DNA from 3 places in the Alteromonas sp. V450 genome. Region 2 is predicted to be linked to each of the others. Evidence: predicted binding sites of a transcription regulator. Region 2 holds the regulator's gene; each other region holds the start of a gene.
The links. The regulator sigma-54, encoded in region 2, starts transcription at its own class of promoters, with help from an activator protein. The targets are predictions, from matches to a motif close to GTTGGCACGNNNNTNGNNT.
Positions count from the first base shown of each region.

Region 1: a site for sigma-54 is predicted at 1,473-1,491, ahead of BK026_RS11360 (DUF2884 family protein). Genes of this name have one in related genera too.
Region 3: a site for sigma-54 is predicted at 1,826-1,844, ahead of BK026_RS00290 (PAS domain-containing sensor histidine kinase). Genes of this name have one in related genera too.

Region 1 covers NZ_MODU01000004.1:2,606,567-2,609,851, reverse strand. Annotated here, with positions in the region: gene BK026_RS11365 (NAD(P)H-binding protein) at 1-351, opposite strand, end outside; gene BK026_RS11360 (DUF2884 family protein) at 501-1,316, opposite strand; gene BK026_RS11355 (hypothetical protein) at 1,716-1,907, shown strand; gene BK026_RS11350 (mechanosensitive ion channel family protein) at 2,009-3,285, opposite strand, start outside.
Region 2 covers NZ_MODU01000004.1:4,133,178-4,136,462, forward strand. Annotated here, with positions in the region: gene ptsN (PTS IIA-like nitrogen regulatory protein PtsN) at 1-186, opposite strand, end outside; gene hpf (ribosome hibernation promoting factor) at 200-487, opposite strand; gene BK026_RS18275 (RNA polymerase factor sigma-54) at 517-1,998, opposite strand; gene lptB (LPS export ABC transporter ATP-binding protein) at 2,072-2,797, opposite strand; gene lptA (lipopolysaccharide transport periplasmic protein LptA) at 2,800-3,285, opposite strand, start outside.
Region 3 covers NZ_MODU01000004.1:60,447-63,731, forward strand. Annotated here, with positions in the region: gene BK026_RS00280 (flagellin) at 1-138, shown strand, start outside; gene BK026_RS00285 (sigma-54 dependent transcriptional regulator) at 293-1,753, shown strand; gene BK026_RS00290 (PAS domain-containing sensor histidine kinase) at 1,890-3,026, shown strand; gene BK026_RS00295 (sigma-54 dependent transcriptional regulator) at 3,043-3,285, shown strand, end outside.

The sequences.
Region 1 (3,285 bases), 1.5 Mb from region 2:
GTCTGTGGTGTCACCATAAACAGATGTTGTACTCACAAAAATAATGTGCTTTGCGTTAGCATTCACGACATCATCAATCAATGACAACATATTATGGGTAAATTCATCTAGCGCTGTGTTCTTCCTACCAGGTGGTATGTTGAGGATGAACGTAGCGCCTTCTACTGCCTGACATAATGAAGAAGTATCGTCGCCTAATGCATATTTAATGCCCCGAACATCGCGCTTACTTAATTCAGACAATTTATCTTCACTGCGGCTTGTTGCAGTTAGCTGAAAGTCAGAAGATAAGGCACGATCCAAATAGCCGGCTAGCCAGCCATAGCCACTTATCACCAGTTTATTGGACATAGTGGTTCCCGTTAATTGGTTTCATTTCCCTAAAACGCGTTTTGTTCTTTAATACGATAGTATATCGAACGGTATACACAAGAAAAAGCCGAGCTACATATTTACGTGCTCGGCTTCAATCACATTAACCACATTAAACTGCGCGGCGGTTACATTTTCATTTCTGCGTCGGTTTCAATATCAAGTAAGTTCAACCTATTTAGGCCTTTGATTGAAGCTTGCATCTTGCCCTCTGCGTAATCCGCTTTTTTCAATACTTCGCATAGCGCTTCGCCTTTTTCTTCCAATGAAGCTGCTTGGCTTTCCAAGCGATATTCGAGATCTTCTCCCCAGCGTTCCATTTTCTGCTCGAATTCAGACATGTCGCCACCTTCCCACAGCATTTGGGTACCAATGGCAATTAAAATTCTGCCCATAGACTCACTAATTAACGATTCTAATTGGGATTCAAATTCAGCTTCCCATGTTTCGTCAAACCAACCTGGCTCTTCGAATTTTGTAGAATCGACGCGAATGTTACCAGCTTCATCATAAAATGACGTAAGTAGCTTTTGATCGAGTGTTGTAAAGATTGCTTGGAAATCTTCATTTAGTTGATTGTCTCCGCCAAGGAGTTCTGTAAATACTTCTGTCACGGCGACATGTGCGATCTCTAAACCTTCACTGGCAATTGACAGTGTCATGGGTATTGCCATATCAATTTGATTGTAATAATCAGTAACCCAACGCTGCTGTTCGTTGTTCAATGATACTGGCTCACCATTAAGAGATAAGTTGCGGTCTGCATCGATATGCATTACCGCGCCATTATCCATCTTGACAGTTAAGTCGCCTTGGTAATATTGAATATGACCGTCTAATTCAATATCACAACTGTTGTTTTGAAAATGCGTGTCATGGGCGAGAGCCTGACCGCCGATAAATAAGCTGCTCATAGCAATGGGTAGCAAAATTCTGAAAGTCATAGTGTTTTCCTTAATCAGCGCGCTATCTTCACGCAACAGTTCGTTTAGATACCTGAGTGAGTTACGAACTCGTTTCTATCAAGTAACCATCCGTTTAATTTAATACAAAGGCTGTTAACCGAGGTCGTTAGAGCCCAACTAACAATGATTAAGTGTTAGCAATGTACTTGCCAATATTTTTAATTGTTTAAAATCAATGTCTTGGGCTTTTTGAGGGGAATGTTAAATTAATAGAGCTAAAACATAGTAGTCAGAATGCTAACAATATGGTGATTTTGACTAAGATCAAAAATCACTCATAAATTAGTAGGGAACAGGTCACTTTTAACCGGTGTAGCCATGTTCAAACATATTTTATTGATGCATAATACCGCCAGAAATTTTTTTAAGGTGTATACAATGGCTGATTGGATTAATGCAATTATGTTTGGTGTTGCGCTAATTGCCTTCACATTAGGATTTAGCAGCATCATTATGGGGTTTATGACTGCAAAGGCAGGTGCAGAGGGCATGCAAGAAAAAATTGAGTATGGCTTCTTCGGGGTGACCGGTATTGTGCTTTGCGCACTGATGGCATACGGTCTAGCATAACACTGCGTAGCTATATAAAAGACCGGCTGATGAGTAAAAATATCAGCCGGTTTTTTTATGTTCACCTTATTTGAGTTATGCGCACACTGTCCTCAATACCGCTATTGGGTGTTGTTACCCGATGAAGCGACATTTACCGTATTAGATAGCCCCAGCTTGGCGTCAGTTTGACTTAAGAGACCCAAATGACCATCTCGCTGAAAGGCACGTAAATCGAAGATATTCAACATGGCCATAACGTGGTCAAAGATATCCGCTTGCACCTTTTCATACTGAACCCACGCTTTTTGCGCACTGAAGCAATAAACTTCTAGGGGAAGCCCGAGTTCATTAGGTGCGAGCTGCCTTACCATTAAGGTAAGTTCTTGATTGATATTCGGATGCTTACGTAAATAGGCTTCTAAATAAGCGCGAAAGGTGCCGATGTTGGTGAGTCGCCTGCTGTTGAGTAAGTCGGACTCATCAATGGAAAAGTCTCTGTGATAGGTTTGTAATTCTACTTTTTTCTTTTCGATGTATTCGTTTATGTAGCGAACTTGTGAAAAGCGATCTAGCATCTCATTGTCGCATAGTTTTATTGAATGGATATCAATGTATATTGCGCGCTTAATTCGGCGACCGCCTGACTCCTGCATACCTCGCCAGTTTCTCACAGCTTCTGTGGTAAGGCTGTATGTAGGCAATGTAGATATGGTGTTGTCCCAATTTTGTACTTTTACATTAGTAAGCCCGATCTCAAGAATTTCTCCGTCAACATCGTATTTAGGCATCGAAATCCAATCGCCAGTGTTAAACATTCTGTTTGCCGCAATTTGAATGCCAGCCACAAATCCTAAAATGGTATCCCTAAAGATAAGTAGTAGTACAGCTGCAATAGCCGTAAGCCCTGAAACGAGTAACAACGGGCTTTTACCTACAACAAGTGAAATACTGAGTATGATTACAATGATAGCAACAACCAGCTTTGTAACTTGAATAAAGCCTGTTATGGGGGCTCGTCGCGCTAAAGCTGACGCGTTATACACATCTTCAATAGTGCTTAGTAATGCGTAAATGGCCAGTAGGCCGCAATACAGCATGTAGAGCTGAGCACCTTTAATGACAGCGCCATGCATCACCGCTTCATCTTTTATAAGTACAGGGGTGGCAATGTAGATGAATATGGCAGGGAAAAGATGAAATAAGCGCCGGAAAAAGCCATGATTTTGAAGAGCGTCGTCCCACCGGTGATTAGACTTATATACCAATTTAGTAAGTTGTGGCCTAATCAATAAACGGGCAGCAATGTACAGTATTGCAGACGTGACGAGAATAGTACCCAGTGCAAGTACGTTGTAAAGCGGCTCTTGTGCTGACACAGAAGGAAATACGTTGTTTA
Region 2 (3,285 bases):
CCCGTTGCCAATTCCGGTGCTGCCCATACGCTCTCGTGCCAATAAGCTGGTGAGCACGGTAGCTTGTTCAATGTTTTGGTTATTTTTTGCTGCAATTTCAGCGATTATTTCTAAAATTCGCTTTTTACTATTACATTGAACCGCACACTCGGTGCGGTCCAAACTTACGATGGCTTGTATGTCCATACTTGATTAACTACTAGTGTTTTTTAAGTTTTTCCTTATGCTTGATTACCTGCCGGTCGAGTTTATCAACCATGCTGTCAATCGCCGCATACATGTCGGTATTTTCTGAGGATGCAAATACTTCAGCGCCACTTAAATGAACGGTCGCTTCCGCTTTTTGGTTTAATTTTTCAACGTTCAGGATGACATGCACATTAGAAATGTGATCAAAGTGACGTTCAAGTTTGCTGAACTTCGTATCGACATAATTACGCAAAGAGTCGGTGATTTCGACATGATGACCAGTTAGGTTTATTTGCATATTTCGTCTTCCTTATATTATTAAGCCAATTAAATAAGGCTTTTGCGTTGGTTCGACGGCGGGATCGACAAAGACTCCCGATATTTTGCTATTGTTCGCCGGGCAACTTTAATGCCTTGTTCGGCCAACAATGAAGCAATCTTGCTATCACTCAGTGGTTTCGCCGGCTTTTCTGCCGCCACTAGCTTTTTAATTAGTGCACGGATTGCCGTGGAGGAACACTCTCCACCTGATTCTGTTGCTACGTGGCTTGAGAAAAAATACTTTAACTCGAAGATACCGCGTGGCGTATGCATATACTTTTGTGTTGTCACACGTGAAATCGTTGATTCGTGCATGTCTACCATTTCTGCGACATCGTTAAGCACCATTGGTTTCATCATTTCCGGACCGTGCTCAAAAAAGCCCATTTGTTGCTGCACAATGCAGTTCGCAACCTTCATCAATGTTTCATTACGTGACTCAAGGCTCTTGATGAACCATTTGGCCTCTTGCATGTGTGAGCGGATAAATTGCGAGTCGCTACTGTTTTTGGCACGGCGGCTCATGGCTGCGTATTGCTGGTTTACGCTTAGCTTTGGCAGACTGTCGGGGTTCAGCTCAACCACCCAACGGCCATTTTTCTTTGTTACTGAGACATCAGGGATCACGTACTCTGGTTCTTTAGTAACTAAAGCACTACCTGGTCGAGGATTCAAGGTTTGAAGTAAACGCATTGCTTCACGTAGCTGGTCTTCTTTTAAACGACTCTTACGCATTAGCGTGCGATAGTCTTTGCTGCTCAGTAAGTCAGAGTACTCTTCAATCAGTTGTTTCGCTTCAGCTAGCCAGGGCGTGTCTTCAGAAAACTGACGTAACTGCACCATAAGGCATTCTTGAGGTGAGCGAGAACCTGATCCAATAGGGTCGAACATTTGAATGCGTTTAAGTACACACTCTATTTCGTCCATTTCAATTGGCTCTTCCATGTCATCGTCGTTAACCGCTTCTAAGATCTCGTCAAGCGTAACGGTTAAATAACCTGATTCGTCAATAGAGTCGATAATTGCCGTAGCGATAGCGCGGTCTGTATCTGAAAAATGAGTGAGGCGCATTTGCCAAAGAAGATGTTCTTGAATGTCTTCGGTGGTCTCGCCTTGGAAGATTTGTTCGTCGTCGTTAGACGGGCCTGGCGCCGGCGCAGAAGATGCAGAGTAATATTCATCCCACGTGCTGTCGATTGGCAGCTCATCGGGAAGGTCGTTCTTCTCAAGCGCATCGCCTGCTTCTAGGGTATCACTTGAGGCAGAGGCGGTGGCTTCAGGCGTACTATCGTCGTTGTCGATATTGTTTTTTTCTAGCTGAGGCTCGTCTGGGCTTTCTTCCACTTCTAATAGTGGATTAGAGTCGAGCGCTTCTTGTATCTCTTGCTGGAGATCAAGCGTAGAAAGCTGCAGCAGTTTAATCGCCTGCTGTAGCTGAGGTGTCATTGTGAGTTGTTGGCTAAATTTTAGCTGTAAAGATGGTTTCATCTACGTCTTATTTAAATGCTCTAAATTGAATATACCAGAGCTAAACTGAAAAATGACAATTCGGTTACACTAACTATAGCCTGAATTGTTCGCCTAGGTATACATCCCTTACTTTCTGATTACTTAAAACCTGTTCCGCCGTTCCTTGCGCAATAAGCTCGCCATGACTAACAATGTACGCTTTCTCACAAACATCCAATGTTTCGCGTACGTTATGGTCCGTGATAAGAATACCAATACCCCTATCGCGAAGATGTTGTATTATCTTCTTTATATCATTAACTGATATAGGATCAACACCAGCAAATGGTTCATCAAGCAAAATAAATTGAGGTTTCGCTGCAAGTGCTCTCGCTATCTCAACGCGACGACGCTCCCCGCCCGACAAACTCATCCCTGTACTATTACGTATATGGTTAATATTAAATTCATCAAGTAGTGCGTCGGCTTCTTCTTCTTGCTGTTGTGAATTCAAATCTTTACGGGTTTGAAGAATGGCCATGATATTTTCATGTACAGTAAGCTTTCTAAAAATAGAGGCTTCTTGTGGAAGGTAGCCTATACCGCGGCGTGCACGTTCGTGCATAGGTTGATGGGTAAGTTCATTGTCATCAATCTCTATCTTACCTTTATCCAAATTAACCAGACCAACAATCATATAAAATGTAGTGGTCTTACCAGCTCCGTTAGGGCCAAGTAGCCCGACAATCTGCCCGGTAGAAACGGAAAGGCTCACGTCGCGAACGACCTGTCGAGATTTATAAGCTTTAGCAAGGTTTTTAGCGCTCAAAGTTGCCATTGCTATTCATTGTCCTCGTTGTCTTTCTTAGACGATGTTTTACGAATGGTGTCAGGGGTAAATACTGTAGTTACACGACCTTCACCATCCTTACCAGCGCCACCCGTTGCAAGCAATTGTTCAGTAACCATATCGAACGTAATTTTATCGCCTTGCACCTTACTGGTATCTTGCTGTAGCTCAGCATTACCCGCCAGAGAAATAGTGCGATTAATTACTTCATAGCGAATTTCATTGGCTTTCGCTGATACTGGTGTACCATCTTCTAGTGATTGAGAATAGCTTGCAGGGTTGCCACGGGCGATAAATATTTCACGGCCGCTGCCATCTGTAGCTATTACTTCTACTTCATCAGCTTCTATTAGGAGTGAACCTTGAGTAATGAGCACGTCTTCCTTGTACAAAGCCGTTTTGTTTTTACCATCAATAAACTGGGTATTTGACCCTATTTTTATGGGTTGTGAAAAATCTTCTTCACTGGCTTGTAC
Region 3 (3,285 bases), 4.1 Mb from region 2:
CGCTCTCGCATTGAAGATTTAGATTTTGCCCAAGCATCATCTCAGCGGGCCGCTAACGACGTGTTAGGACAAGCAGCGTTAACAGTGCAAGCGCAAGCAAACCAGCAGGAAGGCCAAGTTCTGGCGTTATTGAGCTAAGTGTTCTATAACTAAAATTGGTTAAGAAAAGCAGGGTAACCTGCTTTTTTTATTGATACTTTTCGATAAACACCTGTTGCGCTGTGATCTTTTACCGTTACAATTCACACATGCGCTAGTCTTTAAAAATAATAAGAGCGTCCTCGGGGAATCGATGAAGAACATTTTGCTGGTAAGTAATAACCAGGAACTTATTCAAAATTTAGAAACAATTGTCACTTTCATGGGAGAGTCGTGTCGGGCACGAGGGGTTGACGACTGTGAACGTTATCTAGCAGATGGCGGCGCTGATGCTGTACTCATTGAATACGAGTCACCGACCGTGGTCAAAGCAATCGTTGAAAAGTTTCCTCACATTCCTTTTGTTGCGCTAGTAGAAAGCAACAGTCAAGCTGTTGCTGGACAAAACCTTGTGAGTGTTATCGCTACACCGCTTACTTATCCCGTGTTAACGCAAGCCATTCATCGGTGCCAAGAGTATTCTCGTAGAAAACCGAGTTTATCGCGAAACAGCGGCAATAAAACGCGACTGTTTCGAAGCTTAATCGGTAAAAGTGAACAGATACAGATTGTTCGACGCTTGGTCGAGCAGGTGGCACCTACCGATGCCACCGTGCTTGTGCTTGGAGAGTCAGGCACGGGTAAAGAAGTAGTTGCGCGCAACGTTCACTTTTTATCTGAACGCAAAGATGGACCTTTTATTCCAGTAAACTGCGGAGCGATCCCTGGTGAGCTTTTAGAAAGCGAACTTTTCGGTCATGAAAAAGGCGCCTTTACCGGGGCAATTAGTGCGCGCAAAGGGCGATTTGAACTAGCTGAGGGTGGCACTCTCTTTTTAGACGAAATTGGAGACATGCCGCTTCAAATGCAGGTTAAGTTGTTGCGCGTATTGCAAGAGCGTACTTTTGAAAGAGTGGGCGGTAATAAGCCGCTACAGTGCAATGTTCGAATAATCGCTGCGACGCACAGAAATCTAGAAACGATGATAAGTGAAGAAAAGTTCAGAGAAGACTTATTTTATCGTTTAAATGTGTTCCCAATAGACAGTCCAGCACTTCGTCAGCGTAAAGATGATATCCCCCTTTTGCTACAAGAACTCAATAGTAGAATACAGGTTGAAGGTGCAGAGGGTGTTCGGTTTACTGAGCAAGCTATCGCATCGTTGATGGAACATGAGTGGCCAGGTAACGTTCGTGAGTTATCTAACTTGGTCGAGCGCTTAATGATTTTATACCCTGGTCAAATTGTGGATATATCCGATCTCCCCGAAAAGTATCAGTACGGTGATGTTCATGCTTATGAACCTGACTATCCCGAGGAAATTTTAGAGCGGGAAGCCTTTAATACGTTATTCGCCGAGTCTGCGGCCCTTGAAGAAGCTGAAGAGCAAACTCAGAGCGAAAATACATCAGAAAACATGGTGTCGTCTTCACTCCCTGAAGAGGGGGTAAACCTGAAAGAATATCTCTCCGAGCTTGAGGTTACCCTTATTAGACAGGCACTCGACAATCAAGACTGGGTCGTTGCAAGGGCGGCTGATAAGCTTGGAATGCGACGCACTACGCTGGTCGAAAAAATGCGTAAGTACGATATTCAGCGTACTGAAGAGGCTTAACGTCAGGGAATTGACGTTGCATTTAACACCCTTTAATTGCCTTTAAGTCTTTGTAAAATAAGCCAATGTTGAATTGGCACACCTTCTGCTTTATCCAAGTCATATTTATTAACGTCTGCAAATTGACGAGGGCAATATGGCTTTGGATAGTACTTCAACTACAAGTGAGTTCACACCGACCGATTTTGTTTTTGACGGAGTGAGTGAAAGCACTTCATCTCGCGTAGACACTTCTTTATGTAACGATGAACTTGCATCTTTGCGCTTACAAGCGAGTAGACTCGAACACTTGCTGCAAGTCATGCCCGCGGGCGTAATCGTGATTGATGGGAAAGGCATCGTTCGTCAAGCCAACGAGCAAGCAAAGGCGTTGTTAGGCGAGCCACTTGAAGAAGAAGTTTGGAGACGTATTATCTCGCGCTCATTTAAACCTCGTGCTGACGATGGGCATGAGGTGTCTTTGGTCGACGGTAGGCGTGTAAAGTTATCAATCACTCCTCTTGAAAATGAACCTGGGCAATTGATAGTGATAACAGATCTAACGGAAACGCGACAGCTGCAGGCACGTGTGAGTCATATGCAGCGTTTATCGTCACTAGGTAAAATGGTCGCATCCCTGGCACATCAGATTCGTACACCTCTATCAGCAGCTATGCTTTACGCTTCTAATTTGACAAGAAAAGGCCTTCCTCATCAGGCACAAAGCGAGTTCGCGTGCAAGCTATCAGACCGGCTCAAAGAGCTTGAAAGCCAAGTAAATGACATGCTGCTATTTGCTAAGTCTGGTGAGGAGCAAGTTGTTTGTGACATCACATTGCAGGAACTCTTTAATGCAATTGAAAGCAGCGCGGTATCTATGGTTTCACAAGCATCACAACACTTATCGTTCAGCGGGTTTGATAAAGCGGCAGTGATAACCGGGAATTTAACGGCGCTACAAGGCGCATTGTTAAACCTTGTTCACAACGCCAGTCAAGCAACGCCTAAAGGATGTACCGTTGAAGTTAATGCGAGTTTAATCCAAGAAAAACTCATTGTTTCAGTAGTCGACAAAGGCAAGGGCGTGCCTGATGCGTTGAAAAACAAAGTTTTTGAGCCGTTTTTTACTACAAAAACTCATGGTACGGGGTTGGGTCTAGCAGTCGTTAAGTCTGTGGTTGCTGCTCACAACGGTCAATTAAACGTGTGTGATACGTCACAAGGGGGCGCGTGTTTCAGTGTCGCGCTACCTCTGAGAGAAGTGCAGGGTATCATCGGTAGCAAAGTGGCTTAATTCCGAGGGGAATATGATGTTAAAAACAACTATTTTAATTGTTGAAGACGATGCAGGGCTTCGCGAAGCGCTTTTTGATACGTTACTACTCGGTGGTTATCACGTTGTTAGTGCAGAATGTGCAGAAAGTGCATTAATGATGCTGTCCGAACAACATGTCGACCTTGTAGTCAGTGATATTCAGATGGGGGAGATGAGTGGGCTAATGCTGTTGAAAAGCATTAAAGCTAAATACCCACATTTACCCGTTCTCTTGATG